DNA from 4 places in the Pseudoalteromonas sp. LC2018020214 genome. Region 2 is predicted to be linked to each of the others. Evidence: predicted binding sites of a transcription regulator. Region 2 holds the regulator's gene; each other region holds the start of a gene.
What was found. Region 2 encodes sigma-54, which starts transcription at its own class of promoters, with help from an activator protein. Its sites were predicted from a motif close to GTTGGCACGNNNNTNGNNT; they were not measured.
Positions count from the first base shown of each region.

Region 1 (5,021 bases), 890 kb from region 2:
TCTATACAGCGTGCTGCAAGCTCATTAGTTGCAAGTACTACATCTATTCGAAGCCCTCGGTTATCTACAAACCCTTTAGAGCGATAGTCAAACCACGAATATTGATCGTCTGTTTCTGGGTTTTGCTCTCTAAAGGTGTCTTTAAAGCCCCAATTAAGTAATGTTGCAAGCCATTCACGCTCTACCGGTTGAAAAGAACATTTACCCGTTTTTAACCAACGCTTTGCATTAACTTCGCCAATACCAATATCTAAATCGGTGGGTGATATGTTGATATCGCCCATAACAATGACGTCTTGATCGGGGGTGTGGTTGGTTTCAAGGTGTGTCATTAAATCTTTATAAAATTGGCGTTTATAAGGAAATTTAGTTTCGTGATTAATATTATCACCTTGTGGGAAGTAGCCATTCATGACTGTAAGGTCGCGACCGTTATCTTGTTCAACAGTGACGCTTATCATGCGTTTTTGCGATTCCTCTGTATCGGTAGCAAAGCCTTTTAAGACCGATTTAGGCTCTTTTTTGCATAACATAGCTACGCCATAATGGGCTTTTTGGCCATGAAAGTAGACGTGATATCCCATTTTTTGTACATCTTCTAGTGGGAATGCTTCGTCATGAACTTTAATCTCTTGCAAGCCAATAACGTCTGGTTGATGTTTGTCGATAATTGCTTGTAATTGGTGAAGACGAGCACGCAGACCATTGATATTGAAAGAAATCACTTTCATAAAATTTACCTTAAAATTGGATCTATTTAATGAATTAAATTGTATCAGTAAATACGCGTACATAACATGACTGAAATGAGAAAATAGCTGCGCAAATGTTGATCAATTGGTGAGTAAAGTTTAAACATTGTAAATGCAGTATTAATTTTTTAAATAAATAAAAAATTCAATTGAACTTAACTTTATTGAATATATAATGCGCGAAATTCACTTGTTTAGCTCGTTCAAATAGGATCTCTCATGAAAACACAACTACTTTTAGCTACTGCTTTATTCGCATCTGCAACTGCTTCAGCACAAAGCAATACTTACTTCAGTCAAGATAATAAAATTGAGTCTAAGTTATGTGTACTAAGCGCAAACGAAGGCTTTAGTGTTGCTCGTAAAGAAGCTGCTCAGCACGGTGTTTACTTATCTCGTTTTTCTAAAAGCATTTTATGTAATGGTGAAGATATTCGCGATATTGCTAAAAAAACGACATTAAGCAACGCATCAGTTGAGAAAGTAGAAGTATTTGCAAAAGACGCTCAACAAGAAACTCAATTATGTATGACGGCTTTAAAACAAGGTTTAGCACCTGTTCGTCAAAAAATTGGTAACTTAAACTCATTAAAATGTAATGGTCAAAACGTTACTGAGTTTGTTAAACGCTACCAAAACGCGGCAATCTAATTATTAGCTGAACTATATAACTAAAATTGAGATACCTGGTTTTTTACCGGGTATTTTTTTGCAAAAATTACAAGGTTGTTTGCAAAGCTTGCAAGCTTAACTTATTGAAACTGTTCAATAAATGCACCAATTAAGATTAAGTTGTTGATTCTTATAAGTTAACTATTATTGGCATTGGATTTGTATTAGTTAAAGTGACATTTAATTAATTACGAAGGATACGTCTTATGAAAAAGTTAACATTAGCAGCCACTATTTTAGCATCATTAAGCCTAGCGGCTTGTTCATCTAATCAAGGTCTTGAAAGAATAGACAGTGACTTTGCAAGTTTAGATAATGACAGCGATGGCTACATCTCAAAAGTTGAAGCTGATGACGATAGCATTTGGGGCCATTTTTCAAATATTGATACCAATATGGATAACGAAATTAGCCGCAAAGAATTCAACACTTACATGAAGTTAAACAATGGTAAAGTAGCCACTGATTCTGAAGTAAGTGAGTCGGCATTTAAAGCTGAAATCGCTAAATTCGATAAAATTGAAAGCAGCTTTTCGAGCTTAGATAACGACAGTAATGGCTATATCTCGGTAGTTGAAGGTAACGATGATGATATTTCAAATCACTTTGGTTACATGGATAAAAACCAAGATAAGCGCATCAGTAAAAGCGAGTTTATGGGTTACATTAAAAAATACGGTAACGCAGTAGCTGAAGATGATGCATTAGAAGCCATTAAACACAGCTAATATTTGTTGTTTTAAAGAGTAAATTAGAAGCCAGTGATAATCACTGGCTTTTTTGTGTTTAAAATCTAGTTATTTAGTAGATATATTTTCCTAGTTTGGCGTTGTTCTGTCATAATAGATGGCTGTGTATTTTTATTTGTTAAGAGTGTGTATGGCGGGTCGGCGAATTAGTGATGAACAACTAGTTGAGATCATTGAAGCAGCTATTTTTGTTGCAGATAAGCCAGTGAGTAAACGCCACCTTAAAGATACTGTATTAATAGATTTAGCTATTTCTATGGCGCGAATAAACGACGCAATAGATACAATACAAGAACATTTTCAAACTCGTGGTATTCGCTTAGTCGAAGTTGGTAGCGGTTATCGTTTTCAGGCATGTAGCAGTTTAAGCCCTTGGTTAAATAATTTATGGCAAGAACGCGCACCAAAATACTCGCGTGCTTTACTGGAAACATTATCACTTATTGCATATAGGCAGCCCATTACGCGCGGTGAAATTGAGCAAGTAAGGGGTGTTACTACGGGTTCGAATATTATTAAAACCCTACTCGAAAGAGAGTGGGTTAAAGTGGTAGGGCATAAAGAGGTTCCGGGTAAGCCGGCTTTATATGCAACTACTAAACAATTTTTAGATTATTTTTCGTTAACTGGACTTGAAAACTTACCTGCGCTGCCAACAGAGCAGCAAAGTAAAATTAACCAGTTATTGAGCGATCCTTCTGTGAGAGAACCATCCGAATGAGTATACAAGGTGAAAAGTTACAAAAAGTCTTAGCCCGTGCAGGCGTAGGCTCACGCCGTGAAATGGAAAAATACATTGATGCAAACCGCGTTAGTGTAAACGGTAAAGTGGCAAAGTTAGGTGACCGTGTTGAAGAAACTGATTTAATTCGTGTAGACGGACACACTGTAAAGATTGAAGAAAAAGCAGATAGAATCTGTCGTGTAATTATGTATAACAAACCAGAAGGTGAGTTAAGCACACGTAAAGATCCTGAAGGGCGTCGTACCGTATTTGACCGACTTCCTCGTATTGATGGTGAGCGTTGGATTGCGGTTGGCCGACTAGACGTTAATACTTCGGGTTTGATGCTTTTTACTAATGATGGTGAATTAGCTAACCGCTTGATGCACCCAAGCTATGAAGTAGAGCGTGAATACTCTGCACGTGTATTTGGTGAAGTAACCAACGAGACGGTTAAAAACTTACTACGTGGTGTTGAGCTTGAAGATGGTCCAGCCAAATTCACGACTGTAACCCCTATGGGTGGCGAAGGCGTTAACCGCTGGTTTAACGTGACGTTAAATGAAGGACGTAACCGTGAAGTACGTCGTTTATGGCAGTCTCAAGATGCGGAAGTATCTCGTCTTATTCGTATTCGTTACGGTAAACTAGAGCTTGATAAGCGCGTGCCACAAGGTGGTTGGATGGAGTATGATTTAGAAACAGTAAACTACTTACGCAAAACCGTTAAATTAGGGCGCGAGACACAAACTAAGCTTTCTGTTATGCCTGAAAAACGCAAAGATAAACGCGCTAAAATCAACCAGATCCGCAAAGCAGTTAAAAAACACAATCAACGTGTTAAGCCTACTAAACGTAAATAATAAATTAGTTATTTATTGAACACAAAAAAGCCGCTAATTGCGGCTTTTTTAATGTGTTGTTTAAATTTTTTAAACTCTAAATTACTTTTTTACTTGAGCATCTAACGATTCGCCATTCACTTTACTAGAATCATCGCTCATCAAGTATAAGTAGGTTGGCATTAAATCTTCTGGTGTAGCAAGCGCGTCTCTATCTTCTCCTGGGTATGCAGCAGCGCGCATAGAAGTGCGAGTAGCGCCTGGATTAATACAGTTTATACGAATATTCGTTTTGCCTACTTCACATGCCCATGTTTGCATCATGCCTTCTACTGCAAATTTTGAGATGGCGTATGGCCCCCAAAACTCACGGCCTTTGCGGCCTACACCTGATGACGTAAATACTATCGATGCATTATCAGACTTACGAAGAACAGGAAAAAGCGCTTTAGTGATCATCGCTTGCGCGGTCACGTTTACTTTCATTATGTTTTCGAACGTAGATGAGCAAAAATGTTCAAGTGGACCAAGTGACCCTAAAATACCTGCATTATTGAGCAAGCCATCAAGGCGGCCAAATTGATATTCTATTGTTGCAGCAAGGTCACGATAGTTTTGTTTAGTTGCACCTTTTAAGTCCATGGGCACAATTGCAGGTTTAGGGTAACCTGCATTAACAATTTCATCGTAAACACATTCAAGTTTATTAGTTGTTTTTCCTAATAAGATAACTGTAGCGCCGTATTTTGCATACGTAATTGCTGCTACTCGGCCAATACCATCACCGGCGCCTGTTATTAAAATAATTTTATCTTTAAGTGCGTTTTCAGCCGCTTGATATGTGTGCATAAAAGTACCCATTCATCTATTTTTTTTGATTTTAACATAGCGAAACGTGAAGTAATCGAATTTATTGTAAAATTAGGTGGCGAAAATAGAAACTTTACGTTAAGTTTAACTGGTCTAATGTCTCATTAATAACCTGATTACATTGTTTTAACTTAATACACTGATTAAACACACTATAAAAATAAAATATGTGCGGAGCCAACAATATGAAAAAAATGCTACTTTCACTCTCTGTTACAGCTGCCTTGGCAGGTTGTGGCGGCGGAGAAACGTTAGAAGATGTTAAGAACGACACAGCAACCGTTATTCCAACAGCAACGGTTACATTTGACCCTGCTGCAGGTATCTTATCGGTACCTAATGATTTATTAATGAGTGGAACCCAAGACGGTACACTTAATATTCCTGGAGAATTAGATGACGACAATGTGTC
Region 1 is NZ_CP066804.1:1,566,650-1,571,670, forward strand. It holds gene xthA (exodeoxyribonuclease III) at 1-731, opposite strand, end outside; gene JG479_RS06960 (exonuclease III) at 972-1,403, shown strand; gene JG479_RS06965 (EF-hand domain-containing protein) at 1,631-2,152, shown strand; gene scpB (SMC-Scp complex subunit ScpB) at 2,304-2,894, shown strand; gene rluB (23S rRNA pseudouridine(2605) synthase RluB) at 2,891-3,760, shown strand; gene JG479_RS06980 (YciK family oxidoreductase) at 3,842-4,588, opposite strand; gene JG479_RS06985 (VolA/Pla-1 family phospholipase) at 4,795-5,021, shown strand, end outside.
Region 1: a site for sigma-54 is predicted at 1,571-1,589, ahead of JG479_RS06965 (EF-hand domain-containing protein). Genes of this name have one in related genera too.

Region 2 (5,021 bases):
AACAACGACTTTTTATATGATTGTAGGGCTTGTTCCTAGCGACAAAGGTAAAATATCTATTGATGATAACGATATTACTCTTTTACCTATGCATAGTCGTGCTAGATTAGGCATAGGCTACTTACCACAAGAGTCATCGATTTTTAGAAAGCTGACTGTTTATCAAAACTTAATGGCCATTTTAGAAACGCGCAAAGAACTAAATAAACAAGCCAGAGAAGACACGCTCAATAACTTATTAGATGAATTTAGCATACAACACATTCGTGATAGCCAAGGTATGGCATTATCGGGTGGAGAACGTCGTCGTGTAGAAATAGCACGAGCGCTGGCAGCAGATCCTAAATTTATACTACTGGATGAACCGTTTGCCGGTGTTGACCCTATTTCGGTATTAGATATAAAGAAAATAATAGAACATCTTAAAAATCGTGGGATTGGTGTCTTAATTACCGACCATAACGTAAGAGAGACCCTTGATGTTTGTGAAAAAGCCTACATTGTTTCTCATGGGGAGCTGATTGCATCAGGTACTCCAGAACACGTATTAAATGATAAAACAGTACGCGATGTTTACTTAGGCGAGCAATTTAGGCTGTAACATTTACGCCATGTCTTTAAGCATCTGCTAGTATTAATTATAACAACATAAAAGGATTGTTAGAGATACATGAGGCAATCACTACAGCTGCGCATGGGCCAGCAACTTACAATGACTCCACAGTTGCAACAAGCTATTCGTTTGTTGCAACTCAGTACATTGGATCTCCAGCAAGAAATACAAGAAGCTCTCGACAGTAATCCACTATTAGAGGTTGAAGAGGCAGACTATTCTGAAGACGCTGCTGGTAAAAACGAGCAAAAAGCTGATACCGATGACATAACTGTTAGCGCATCTGCTGATGATGCTCCGAGCGAATACGAACAAGATACTGGTGAAGCACTTGCAAAAGACACGCTAAGTGACGACATGGCTATGGATGTTAGTTGGGATGAGTACATGAGTGCCGCCCCAGCAGCCTCATCAGGTCCAATGCCTGAAGACGAATCAATATACCAAGGCGCCTCTACTGAAACGCTCCATGAGTATTTAATGTGGCAATTACAACTAACGCCATTTAGCCCTACCGATGAAGCCATCGCTATTGCGATTGTAGAGGCCGTCGATGATTCAGGTATTTTAACACTAAGCTGCGAAGAGATTTTAGAAAGCTTTAATCAAGAAAACGAAGATGATAACGAAGATGATAACGAAGTTGAACTTGATGAAATTGAAGCGGTATTAAAACGCATCCAACTGTTTGATCCTGTTGGTATTGCTGCACGTAGTTTACAAGAGTGTTTGTGTATTCAGCTTAATCAATTTGATAAAGAAACACCTTACATTAATGAAACGAAAATGATTTTAACCGAGCATATTGATCTATTAGCAGCTCGCGACTATCGTACATTAATGAAAAAAACTAAGCTCAAAGAAGAAGAGCTTAAAGAAGTAATGACACTAATACATACTCTCAACCCAAAACCTGCAGATACTATTGTAAGGGAAGAATCTGAGTATGTTATTCCTGATGTGTCAGTTAAAAAAATTAAAGGCCGCTGGGTTGTCGAATTAAACCCAGATAGCATGCCTAAAATTCGTGTTAATAGCCAATACGCGGCAATGTCTCGCACTGTAAAATCAAGTGGTGACAGCCAGTTTATTCGCTCACATTTACAAGAAGCTAAATGGTTTATTAAAAGCTTAGAAAGTAGAAACGACACGCTATTGAAAGTTACTAATTGTATTGTTAAGCAACAACAAGGCTTTTTTGAACATGGCCCTGAAGCCATGAAACCAATGGTTTTAAATGATGTCGCTGAAATGGTAGAAATGCACGAATCGACAATTTCACGCGTAACTACTCAAAAGTACATGCATACACCCCGTGGTATATTTGAGCTTAAATACTTTTTCTCAAGCCATGTAAGTACTGAAAACGGTGGTGAATGTTCATCTACAGCAATACGTGCGCTTATCCGAAAATTAATCGCAGCAGAAAACTCAGCAAAACCATTGAGTGATAGCAAAATAGCGGATATATTGGCTGAGCAAGGAATTAAAGTAGCAAGACGTACAATCGCAAAATACCGCGAATCTCTTGCTATTCCACCGTCAAATCAGCGTAAAAGTCTGATTTAAGACGCTAAACTAAGAGGGTAATGCTTATGCAACTAAACTTAACTGGTCGTCACGTAGAATTAACCGATTCACTAAGAGACTATATTAATACTAAATTTGCGAAGCTTGAAAGACACTCTGATCATATAAATAATGTTCATGTCATTCTCGATGTAGAAAAATTAAATCAAAAAGCAGAAGCCACAATACACGTAAGCGGTGCTGAGCTATTTGCCTCTACAGAACATCAAGATATGTATGCCGCTATTGACTCGTTGATCGACAAGCTCGATCGCCAAGTAATCAAACACAAAGAGAAGCTTGCTCGACACTAATATGATGAAATTAAGTTCACTTATATGCCAGGACTGCAGCAAAGCTGCGGTCCTTTTTAATAGCAAAAAAAGAATTTTAGAGTTCATTAGCGAACTTGCTCACGACAAACTTCCGTATTTACCGCAACAAGATATTCTTAATGCTTTAATGAGCAGAGAGAAATTAGGTAGTACAGGTATAGGGCGTGGCATTGCTATTCCTCATGGAAGAATGAGCGGTGCAGAAGAGCCTTTGGCTTTAGTGCTCGTTAGCGAAACTCCAATAAACTTTGATGCAATCGATAATCGCCCTGTTGATATTTTTGTCGCACTCATCGTACCAGATGGCGATAACCAGCAGCACTTAAAGACTCTAGCAACCATTGCTGATAAACTAAACAACAAAGATTTTTGTAAACAGTTACGCAGTGCAAAATCTGATACTGAGCTTTACCAAGTTATTGTCGATCAATCATAGTTTTATAAAGGGTGTTAAATGGAGTTAATTATCATAAGCGGTCGTTCTGGTTCTGGAAAGTCGGTTGCTTTGCGCGTTGTAGAAGATTTAGGTTATTATTGCGTTGATAATATTCCAGTAAACCTACTACCTTCATTAGTTCGCAGTGTGTCTGATAGCTACGATAAAATTGCTGTTAGCATTGATGTGCGCAACATCCCTAAAGAACAAGATGAATTTAACGATATTCTTGAATACTTGCCTGGCTTTGCAAACCCTACGTTGTTTTATTTAGATAGCGACGATCAGACATTGATCAAACGCTTTTCAGAAACACGCAGATTACACCCACTATCAATAGACTCGTTGCCGCTTGATTTAGCCATCAAAAAAGAAAAAGAATTACTTGATGTATTAACCACTCGCGCCGACTTTATGATAGATACGACTGATTTAAGTGTTCATCAACTCGCTGAATCTATTCGTGAAAAGATTTTAGGTAAAAAAGATAAGCAACTGATTGTCACATTTGAATCATTTGGTTTTAAACACGGTATACCAAAAGAAGCAGACTACGTATTTGATGCACGCTTTTTACCAAATCCACACTGGGAACCAGAGTTGAAGCCTTTAAATGGGTTAGATCAACCGGTTAAAGACTATTTAGCTAATCACAGCATAGTGCAAAAATTCACATGGCAAATTCAAACATTTGTACAAACGTGGTTACCGCATTTAGAAAGAAATAACCGCAGTTATTTAACCATTGCTATTGGGTGTACAGGCGGGCAACATCGCTCTGTGTATTTAGCGCAAACTATCGGTGAAAGTTTTGCAATGACACATCCCAATGTAAAAATTCGCCATCGCGAGCAAGAAAAATAATATAGCTGAATAATCACCTGTTCAGCTTAGGTAGAGTAAGTTATGCATTGTGAAGATACCTTTTTAATAAAAAACAAATTAGGCTTACACGCCAGAGCAGCTACTGTGCTTGCGCAATTAGCAGTACAATTTGATGCGACAATCACATTATTCCAAGATGACAAAGAAGCCGCAGGCGATAGCGTACTTGCATTAATGTTACTTGAAAGTAGCCAAGGAAAAGAAGTTAAAGTTGTTTGTAAAGGCCCTGATTCTGAGCAAGCTTTACACGCTGTTGGAGAATTAATAGCACAACGCTTTAATGAACAAGAATAACCTGTTTTATAAAAACAATATTCGCATTACTAATGCTTCAATTAAAACAGACATATAAAATAAATAGGTTAGTAACGCCAGTTAACTCACCTCCCCCCATAAAGTAATATAACAATTTATAAAGGACGCCAATGCCAGAAGCTTTTGAACAAGATTACCCACTACAGCAACTAAAACAGGTGACGAAGTCACTCAATAGTGGTCAGTTTGTTCAAGTTAGGCGCATGCTCGCAAAAACGGCTCCTTGTGATACCGCATTATTATTAGAATCATCACCGCATAAAATTCGCCGACTGCTTTGGCAATTGGTCGATCCTGATGTGCAGGGTGATGTTCTTGAAGAATTATCTGAAGATGTTCGTTTAGGCATTATTGCCCAAATGGAACCTAAGCACATTGCCGCCGCAACTGAAGATATGGGCCACGATGACTTAGGTGAAGTATTACGTAGCCTGCCAGATACCGTCTATAAAGACGTTGTTAGCGCGATGGACATTCAAGACCGTGAACGTGCCACGCAAGCACTGTCATATCAAGAGCGTTCAGCTGGTGCACTAATGAACACCGATACGGTGACCATTCGCCCTGATGTAACACTCGATGTTGTACTTCGTTATATTAGACTGCGTGGTGAGCTACCAGAGGGTACAGATGATTTATATGTTGTTGATAAACATAACTGCTTTATAGGCGCTTTATCGCTGAGTACATTATTAACTAATCCGCCAGAAAAAATTGTCCGCGATTTAATGGATGAAGATTGTGAGTCTATCCCAATCTCTATGGATGAAAGTGAAGTAGCGCAATTATTTGAGCGTCATAATTGGATATCGGCCCCTGTAGTGGACGATAACGACCAACTCCTCGGTCGTGTTACTATCGATGACAT
Region 2 is NZ_CP066804.1:676,640-681,660, reverse strand. It holds gene lptB (LPS export ABC transporter ATP-binding protein) at 1-601, shown strand, start outside; gene JG479_RS02905 (RNA polymerase factor sigma-54) at 671-2,182, shown strand; gene hpf (ribosome hibernation promoting factor) at 2,209-2,496, shown strand; gene ptsN (PTS IIA-like nitrogen regulatory protein PtsN) at 2,501-2,953, shown strand; gene rapZ (RNase adapter RapZ) at 2,972-3,817, shown strand; gene JG479_RS02885 (HPr family phosphocarrier protein) at 3,860-4,132, shown strand; gene mgtE (magnesium transporter) at 4,264-5,021, shown strand, end outside.

Region 3 (5,021 bases), on a different replicon from region 2:
GATTATCGGTTAGTGCGTTTTTATAATCGTCTCCTAATGCTTCAGGGTCAGCCCAAAGGGTAGGGCGATGGGTAAAGCTTTGTTTAGTTGCCTCAACAATTAAATGTGTCCAGTCGGCATCGGTTTTAGCTAAATGCTTTAACTTATTTACGGCACCAATTATTTGTAGTGAATGCACGCCCTGTGTTGGCGCGGGTAAGTTGTAGCAATCAATACCACTGAGGTTTGCATTTAGCGCAGTAACTACCTCGGCTTTAGTATTTGCAATGTCACCTGCGGTGATTGAGCTGCCTGCTTTTGCTAAGTCGGCGGCAAATGAGTTGGCAAGTGCGCCTTCATAAAATGCGTTTAAACCATGCTTTGCTAGGTATTCAAACGTTGCTGCAAGTTTAGGATTTTTAAAATGCTGGCCTGCTTGTAAGGGCTTGCCATTGGGTATGTAGAGGTTTTTAAACGCGTCATTGGTATTGTTAGCAGCGGCTAGCTTTTCGCAGCCTGCTTGCAGGCTTTTTGTAACGGTAAAGCCCTCGCGCGCAAGTTCAATAGCGGGTGCTAAAATTTGTGACAGTGGTAGTGCCGCATGCTCATCTAGTTCAAGCGCTTTTTGCCAGCCGCGTATTGTGCCCGCTTGAGTAAGTGCGCTTAATCCGCCGCGCTCTGGTATTTGCGTGAGCGTGTTATAGGGCGTTGTATTAGTTGCTGCGCGGCCGCAGGCGTCAATAGCAGTGGGCGTTTTTTGATTTGGGTTATCGATAAGCCAAAAGCTGTCGCCACCAATTGAGTTCATATGTGGGTATACAACGCTAATAGCAGCGGCAGCCGCTACCATAGCCTCGGTAGCTGTACCGCCTTGTTTTAGTATATTTATACCCGCCTCAGTGGCCGAAAAATGAGACGCGGTAAATGCAATGTTGTGTGTGGTCATGCCGGTGTGTCCTGTTTAAAGTGTGCAGCTAGGTGCTTAACGCAAGCAAGTAGGCTTTTATCGTTACCGTGGCTCATCATTAATGAAAAACCATACGGATGATCATTTGCTAAATCAGCCAGCGGTAAATGCACTTGCGCTGAGCCACTAAGCCCTGCAATTGCCGAAAGCGTAATAATTTGCATGCGTAAGGCGCTTGTGTCGGCGCCTAATTTAGGTGCGGTTGTAGGTGTGGTTGGCAAAAATAAACAGCTGTTTGTATTTAGGTTTTTAGCTATTAGTGTTTGCCATTGGGTTTGTACTTTTAGTGCTTCTTGTTCTTCTTGATCAGTTAGGGCAAGCGCCATATTAAAACGTGCCGCAATTGCTGGAGCAAACTGGGGAAGTTGCCCCTGCAATTGAAGCCAATCTTTATGCGTTTTTGCGATTGCTCGCCCTTGCAGTACTCTAAAACTATCAGCAAGTTCATTTAATAAGCTGCTGTTAGGTAGTTCAAATTCTTTATGGTGCTTAAAATTAGGCTTGGTTTTTTCAAGCAATTGTTTAAGTGGGGCTTGTAAAGCAGAGTCAACGAGTTCAAATAACGGCTCACAAATAACTAAGGTATCAACGTTATTAATAGCTTGATTTGGTAGCAGTACATTACCTACATCGCTTAATAGCTCGGCGCTTTGGGTAAGCCAACCTATGGTATCAAAAGGGGGAGCCAACGGTATTAGGCCGTCTTTTTCAATCACGTTATGGCTTGGCCTTATGCCATATAAACCACAATAGCTGGCGGGTATTCTAATTGAGCCGCCGGTGTCGGTGCCTAAGCCAATATCAGCTAAGTTAGCAGCAACTGCAGCAGCAGACCCCATACTCGAACCACCGCAAGCATGCCCTTTTAATTTAGGATTTTGCGCAGCGCCATAATGTATATTATTACCCTCTAAGCTATAAGCCAGTTCGTCAGTATGGGTAAAGCCTATAAAGTTACAACCAGCGGTCATGAGCTTATTAACCGAGCTTGCCGTATTTTGAGCCGGTTTAGCTGTTTTAAACCAGTGTGGGTTGCCTGCGCTGTTACGCTCGCCCTTTACTGCAAATACATCTTTTACAGCTAAGCGATTGTTTGCAAGCACTCCAGACTGGCTTGTTTGCCGCAGGGTAGGACCGTGATTGCAAAATATACCTTTGTTGTTTTTTTTATCACTCATTTGCAGCTCATTATTATAAAACTGACCAAGTACTTACTTATTAAGTTAAGAGTGATTAAAAAGCGGGCTGGTTATTATTATTATGAATACCAATTTTATTAAAAACATGATCATTCTATCGGATTAAATAGCGCACTCACTGCGTCATTTTCTTCGCGTTATAATAGATCACTAATTTAATGTAATTGGTATAACTCCGCTTTTTAATCGGTAGTTTTGATTTTATAGTGCTTAGACTAAGCAAGAGGAATGCCATAAATTAAAATCCTGTCCAACTGGTCAGGATTTGGTGGGTTGTATGAGATTTGTAAATGTGGGCTGTAGAAATAGTGAGATTAAAATGAGCTAAAACAAACCAATTTGGTGCGCAGATGCACCAAGTTGGTCTTTATTTATATGGTTTTGAGTGCTAAATAAGGGGCGTTTTACTGATGATTAAACCGTTAATATCGGCGTAAACCCAATCGTTAGGTTCAATAGTGGTGCTAAGCATGGTAACAGCTTGGTTTTTATCACCAAAGCCGCGCTTTAAGGTACTACGCGGTGTAGAGCCTAGCGCCATTACAGGTAAGTTCATCGTGGCGAGTATTTCTATATCTCGGCAACAACCATTTATTATTACGCCTTCCCAGCCATTACTTAAGGCACGCTCGGCCATAATATCGCCTATAAACGCAAAGCGTTTGCTCGCAAACCCGTTTATAACCAATACTTTACCTTCACCATTTTCATGCAATATATCGGCGGCAAAAGAGTTGTCTTCTGGGCAGGTAACGGTAACTACTTTGCCATAAAACGTGGTTTTTTTACCAAAGTGATAAAGGCCGCTGTCTGCTACTTGTACGTTATCGCGATGATCGTCAAATAAATCGGGTGTAGTAAAGGATGTCATGGGTTAAGTCTCACTTTGCTCAGGTATTTTAAGACCAATACCTTTTAAAATTATGTGGGCAATTGATTGCGTAATTTGTGCCACATCGGTTTCGTCGTACTCTAATTTGTTCATTACGAGTAAAACCTCAGCCTGAAAGTCGGCGTAATATTGTGTGGTAGACCAAATAGTAAAGAGCAAATGGTAGGGGTCAACCTTATCCATTTTATCTGCGTCCATCCATGCTTGAAGTACATCAACCTTTTGTTTAACCCAAGGGCGGGTATTGGTTCTAAAGTAGTTTTGTAAATAGGGTGCACCGCGCAGTATTTCACTGGCAAATAAGCGAGATTGCATTGGCTGATTTACGGCCAGTATTACTTTGCTTTTAATATAGTTATAAAGCACGGTAGCTGGATCGTCGTTAATTGTGACGTTATCGAGCCCTAAGTTCCAATTAGCTATTATGCGGTCAATCACAGACTCGTACAGACCATCTTTACTTTTAAAGTAATACAAAATATTAGCTTTTGGCACCTGCGCTTCTTTAGCAACCATGCTCATACTTGCTCCGTCGTAACCTAATTGCGAAAACAATTGCTCGGCGGCATCTAAAATTAGTTTTTGGTTTTTCTCGCGTGTCACTTCTTTTTTATTTGGTTTTATTTGTGTGGTCATTATTGAGTTTGCGTGTTTAACGTATTGATTGATTGTAGCTTTACTGACCAAAAGGTCAATTACTAAAAAGGGTGAATGCTAAAAACAAACGAGAGGTTTAAGCTATTAACTTTAGGGTCTGTTGAACTTTGCGGATTAAAATTTGTTCAAACTAGGGGCTATTTAATCGCGGCGCGAGATTTGTAACCTAGTGGGCTAAGTAAAAACCGAGCAACAAAGAGTAAGTAGCCCCTAGGAAGAACCCTTTGGGCAGCGCCTGTTTGGCATTAATGCTACGTTATCGCCAATTAATGGGGAATAACCACACTATATAGGCTCTGCCTTGCCTAAATACCAAACAGACTGCTGCAAATTTAACCTTGAAAGATCAACAGACCCTTATTGTTTAATTAAATAATTACTGTTAGTTTAGTTTCAAATTTACGAGTAGTACTTTAGGTTTAATATGGAGTTTTTAAGCAAAAATAAATACACGCTTTATGGAGTCGCGGCCATATTACTGTGGAGTTGCTTAGTTGCATTACTACGAGATATTTCTGAGTTGTTTAGCCCCATTGGTGGTGCGGCGGCTATGTATTCTGCCAGTGCGATATTTTTAATTTTGGTTATGGGAGTGCCCAAGTTTAGTGGGTTTTCAAAACGTTACTTGGTAATAGGTACTTTATTATTTGTATCGTACGAAATTTGTTTGGCGTTTTCTATTGGTATGGCAAATAGCCGTCATCAGGCAATGGAAATGGCGGTTATTAATTATTTATGGCCCACGCTGACTATACTGCTCTCTATTATTATTGGCCGTAAAAAAGTAAATTTCTGGGTTTACCCAAGCATGATCATTGCTTTTTTAGGCGTTGCTTGGTGTATTACGGGCGATCAAAAAATGTCACTCGATACGCTTGTTACTAACTTTGCTGATAATCCTGCTACTTACTTAATGGCATTAGCTGCAGCGTTTATATGGGCTATTTATTGCGTAGTAACGCAAAAGCTGAGTAATGGTAAAAATGCCATTACGTTATTTTTTGCTGTTACGGCAATGAGTTTGTGGGCGCAATATGGTTTTAGTAATGAAGCGCCATTAACGTTTTCACTCAGCTCAAGCATAACGTTGCTATTAGCTGGTGTAGTCGTGGGGAGCGGTTATGCACTTTGGAATCAAGCTATTATTGGCGGTAACTTAATGCTTTTGGGAACGCTTTCGTACTTTACACCGGTGTTTTCTACTATTATTTCGGCGTTGTATTTATCTATTACGCTGAGCGCTTCGTTTTGGCAAGGGGTTGTACTGGTAACAGTGGGCTCGCTAATTTGCTACTTTGTAACGCGAGAAAAGCCACAAAGGTTAAGT
Region 3 is NZ_CP066805.1:548,912-553,932, reverse strand. It holds gene JG479_RS18845 (gamma-glutamyltransferase family protein) at 1-925, opposite strand, end outside; gene JG479_RS18840 (amidase family protein) at 922-2,124, opposite strand; gene JG479_RS18835 (putative 4-hydroxy-4-methyl-2-oxoglutarate aldolase) at 2,534-3,016, opposite strand; gene JG479_RS18830 (TetR/AcrR family transcriptional regulator) at 3,020-3,673, opposite strand; gene yddG (aromatic amino acid DMT transporter YddG) at 4,119-5,021, shown strand, end outside.
Region 3: a site for sigma-54 is predicted at 2,363-2,381, ahead of JG479_RS18840 (amidase family protein). Genes of this name have one in related genera too.

Region 4 (5,021 bases), 510 kb from region 2:
GCTTGGTATTGATGCATTTGATTAGATGCTTGGTCGTGCTTAATTTCGTCATCAGTTTGGCGCCACTCAAATAAAATATAAAGTGAGCCATCAAACTTAATTTGTCGTGTACTTACGGCTACTTTTGCATGGCGAGAATCGCTAAAAACCACGTCAGCTCTGTGCTGCTGGCAATCTACACCTTCAACTAATGAGTATTGTTCTATACGCTGCAAATCGATTGAATGGTAATTAAAAAGACTGTCGAAAGGCTGATCTAATAGGCGCTTGTTACCAAGGCCAAGCAGTTCGCTAGTACTGGTATTGGCATAGACAACGGTGAAGTTTTTATCAAGCAACATGATAGCGGTTGTTTGATTTTGCCAAATAGCATCGAGTAGCTCAGGGCTAAAGTTTTTATTATTAATCATAGCTGCACCATTTTAGTGCGTGAATATTTACAAGCAAGTTATATAGTAAAATACACTGCTGCACGTTTAGTAATGCCCCAATTTAGTTACTTAGGTTTAGCCCTTTTCGGTGCATAAAAAATATGCAGGGCTCACTTATAGCAATAACTTGGTTTTTACTATTAAAAAGCTTTAATTGTAGTGTGTGCTCACCACGTTCTACATCTCTTATTGCAAAGGTTGAACTGTCACTGGCTGGGCCATGTGCTTTGCCATCAATAAAAAGTTGTATAGTAAAACCAGTTTCAAAGCGCGGTTTTATTCGGCTAGTAACATAAACAGTGCCGGTATTTTCACGAATAGTCTGGTTATGATCAGGTGAGGAAATGGCAATACTAAAGCCCGCTTGTTGAGGCTGGGGTTGCTCGTCAAAAATGTCAGTATTTGTTGCAGGCATATTAAGATCTTGGCTGGTAAGCTTTACCTCTTTAGCACCTTTATGAGGGGTGTCAGAGAACACTAATACGCCATTTTTATCTTTCCAAGCGTATATCTTTGTTTCACCAGCGTAACCATAATTGCTTAATCCTAAAGCAATTAATAGTAATAAAATCTTGTTGTTCACTCTGCAGCCCTGCATTTTTGTCGGTAACTTAACTTTAGTGGAGATTGATTAATTTTACCATTAAAAAAGCCCGCAAAGCGGGCTTGAGAACACACATATTTTATACAGCTAAATTAACAGCTGTAGTACATTTCAAACTCAACTGGGTGAGTTGTCATGTTAAGCTTTTCAACTTCTTTAGATTTAAGTTCGATGTAAGCATCGATTAAGTCATCAGTGAATACACCACCTTGAGTTAAGAATTCACGGTCTGCGCTAAGTGCAGATAGTGCTTCGTCAAGTGATGCTGCAACAGTTGGGATTTCTGCTGCTTCTTCAGCTGGTAAGTCGTATAAATCTTTATCCATAGCATCGCCAGGGTGGATCTTGTTTTTGATACCATCAAGGCCAGCCATAAGCATTGCTGAGAAAGCAAGGTATGGGTTAGCTGTTGGATCTGGGAAGCGTACTTCAATACGACGACCTTTTTCAGATGGAACCACTGGGATACGGATTGATGCAGAACGGTTACGTGCAGAGTATGCAAGCATAACTGGTGCTTCAAAACCTGGTACTAAACGTTTGTACGAGTTAGTAGAGGCATTTGCAAAAGCGTTAATTGCTTTAGCATGCTTGATGATACCGCCAATGTAGTAAAGCGCATCTTCAGAAAGGCCGCCGTACTTATCACCAGCAAAAAGGTTTACACCATCTTTAGCAAGTGACTGGTGACAATGCATACCAGAACCGTTATCACCAACAACAGGCTTAGGCATAAACGTTGCTGTTTTACCGTATAAGTGAGCCATGTTATGGATAACATATTTCATTTCTTGGATTTCATCCGCTTTTAATACCATTGTATTAAAGCGAGTAGCAATCTCGTTTTGACCTGCTGTTGCAACTTCGTGGTGATGTGCTTCTACTACTTGGCCCATTTCTTCTAGAACTAGACACGTAGCTGAACGCCAATCTTGGAAGTCATCAACAGGAGCAACTGGGAAGTAACCGCCTTTAATACCTGGACGGTGACCTGTGTTGCCATCTGCATATTCTTTATCTGAGTTCCAAGCAGCTTGCTTAGAATCAATTTTGTACATAGAACCAGACATATCTGATTTGTATTTAACGTCGTCAAATACGAAAAACTCTGGCTCAGGGCCAAATAAAACTGTATCTGCAATACCTGTAGAGCGCATGTAATCTTCAGCACGCTTAGCAACAGAACGCGGGTCGCGCTCATAACCTTGAAGCGTTGAAGGCTCTACTACGTCACAACGTACGATTAATGTTGATTCTTCAGTGAAAGGGTCTAGTTTGATTGATTCAGCAACTGGCATTAATACCATGTCTGATTCGTTTATGCCTTTCCAGCCTGCAATTGAAGAACCGTCAAACATTTTACCGTCTTCAAAAAAGTCTTCATCAACTTGGTGATGAGGAATAGATACATGTTGTTCTTTACCCTTAGTGTCAGTAAAGCGTAAATCAATGAACTTAACGTCATTTTCTTTAATAAAATCTAAAACCGATTGTGACATGTGTCCTCCAACTATTGGGTTTTGTTATTGCTGCATAATTGCTTTGGGATTTACTAAGCTGATTTTGTGCCATTTTTATAACTAGCTGTTTATAAATTAAAAAAATATCGTTGCATCAAAATGGAATGTACAAACGCACTATGTTGGTGCGTAAATTTTCCTTTTTGGTGCAAAATTTACAGGGCACAATTTGCTGCTAATTTAATCGCTCGGAAATAGCATAACCTAAATGCAAAAGAGTACCAAAAAGATCAGCAAAATAGCCAAAAAGGCTGTTTTTCAAAAAAAATTTGAAATTTAATTCATATAATTGTCATATATAAAACAGATACTTAGTAAAAGTATTGAGAAAGTTTTGAAATTTATATTGGATAAACTTTCATCCATGTCATTAATGAGGGATAATATGCGCCCTTTTAAATCCTATGCTGGGACATCTCGCGAAAGCGTGGATGAGTGCGTAGATCTTGCAGGATCAATGAGAATTTAATTTCTCTGAGTAAATATATGAGCATCGAACAGTTAAGAAATATAGCGATTATCGCGCACGTTGACCATGGTAAAACAACACTGGTTGACAAACTACTTGAGCAATCAGGTACATTAGAAACACGCGGCGGTAACGAAGAGCGCGTGATGGACTCAAACGACATTGAGAAAGAACGTGGTATTACCATTTTGGCTAAAAACACAGCCATTTCTTGGAATGACTACCATATCAATATCGTAGATACCCCGGGACACGCCGATTTCGGTGGTGAAGTTGAACGCGTACTTTCGATGGCTGACTCAGTATTATTACTTGTTGATGCTCAAGAAGGTCCAATGCCGCAAACGCGTTTCGTTACGCAAAAAGCATTCGCGCAAGGCTTAAAGCCAATCGTCGTTATCAATAAAATTGATAAGCCAGGCGCTCGTCCAGATTGGGTTATGGATCAAATCTTTGATTTATTCGACAACCTTGGCGCGACTGACGAACAGTTAGACTTTAAAGTAATCTACGCTTCAGCAATCAACGGTTGGGCAACACTAGATTTAGACGAACCATCAGACAACATGGAACCTATGTTCAAGATGATCGTTGAAGAAGTATCACCACCGGATGCAGATCCTGAAGGTGACTTCCAAATGCAAATTTCTCAACTAGATTACAACTCTTATGTTGGTGTAGTTGGTATTGGTCGTATTAAACGTGGTTCTGTTGCTCCTAACCAACAAGTTACTATTATCAGTGCTGATGGCACTACACGTAATGGTAAAATTGGTGCAGTACAAAGCTACCTAGGTCTTGAGCGTATCGAAACTGATAGAGCTTACGCTGGTAACATCGTAACTGTAACAGGTATTGGTGAGCTTAAGATTTCTGATACAGTTTGTTTCCCAGGAAACGTTGAAGCATTACCACCACTAAGTGTTGATGAGCCAACTGTAACAATGACATTCTCTGTAAATAACTCACCTTTCTGTGGTAAAGAAGGTAAGTTTGTAACGTCACGTAATATCCGTGAGCGTTTAGACAAAGAATTAGTACACAACGTAGCACTTCGCGTTGAAGATACTGCAAGCCCAGATAGCTTCCGTGTTTCTGGTCGTGGTGAATTACACCTAGGTATCTTAATCGAAAACATGCGTCGTGAAGGTTACGAGCTTTCAGTTTCTCGTCCAGAAGTTATCCTACGTACTGTAGATGGCGTTCTAGAAGAACCGTTTGAAACAGTGACTATTGACTGTCAAGAAGAGCATCAAGGTTCTGTTATGGAACAAGTTGGCCTACGTAAAGGTGAACTTACTAACATGACTCCAGATGGCAAAGGCCGTATGCGTTTAGACTTCATGATCCCAAGCCGTGGTTTAATTGGTTTCCAAACTGATTTCATGACGCTTACTTCGGGTTCTGGTCTTATGTACCATACGTTCGATCATTATGGTCCTCATAAAGGTGGCGCTATCGGTGTTCGTAAGAACGGCGTAATGATTGCAAATGCAACTGGTAAAGCACTTACTAACGCATTATTTAACTTACAAGAGCGCGGCCGTTTATTCATCGGTCACGGTGTTGAAGTATACGAAGGTATGGTTATCGGTATTCATAACCGTGATAACGACCTTACAGTTAACGCCCTTAAAGGCAAGCAGTTAACTAACGTACGTGCATCTGGTACTGATGAAGCGCAAACGCTTTCTCCGCACCTTAACTACTCACTTGAGCAAGCGCTTGAGTTCATCGATGATGACGAGCTAGTTGAAGTTACTCCACTAAACATTCGTATCCGTAAGAAACACCTTACAGAAAACGAACGTAAACGTGCGGGTCGTGCACCTAAGTCATAATCTATTAATTTAGAATAATGATTTTAAAAGCCGCTGTATTGAAAAATATAGCGGCTTTTTTGTGGATGAAAATAAGAGCTGTTAGCTATAGTCGTCAGTTGAAAGTATTTAGTTCAAAATTATATGACTACTGTTTTGAGATGAAATTTCCATAAT
Region 4 is NZ_CP066804.1:165,618-170,638, forward strand. It holds gene glnL (nitrogen regulation protein NR(II)) at 1-410, opposite strand, end outside; gene JG479_RS00790 (DUF4124 domain-containing protein) at 493-1,014, opposite strand; gene glnA (glutamate--ammonia ligase) at 1,128-2,534, opposite strand; gene typA (translational GTPase TypA) at 3,042-4,865, shown strand.
Region 4: a site for sigma-54 is predicted at 2,590-2,608, ahead of glnA (glutamate--ammonia ligase). Genes of this name have one in related genera too.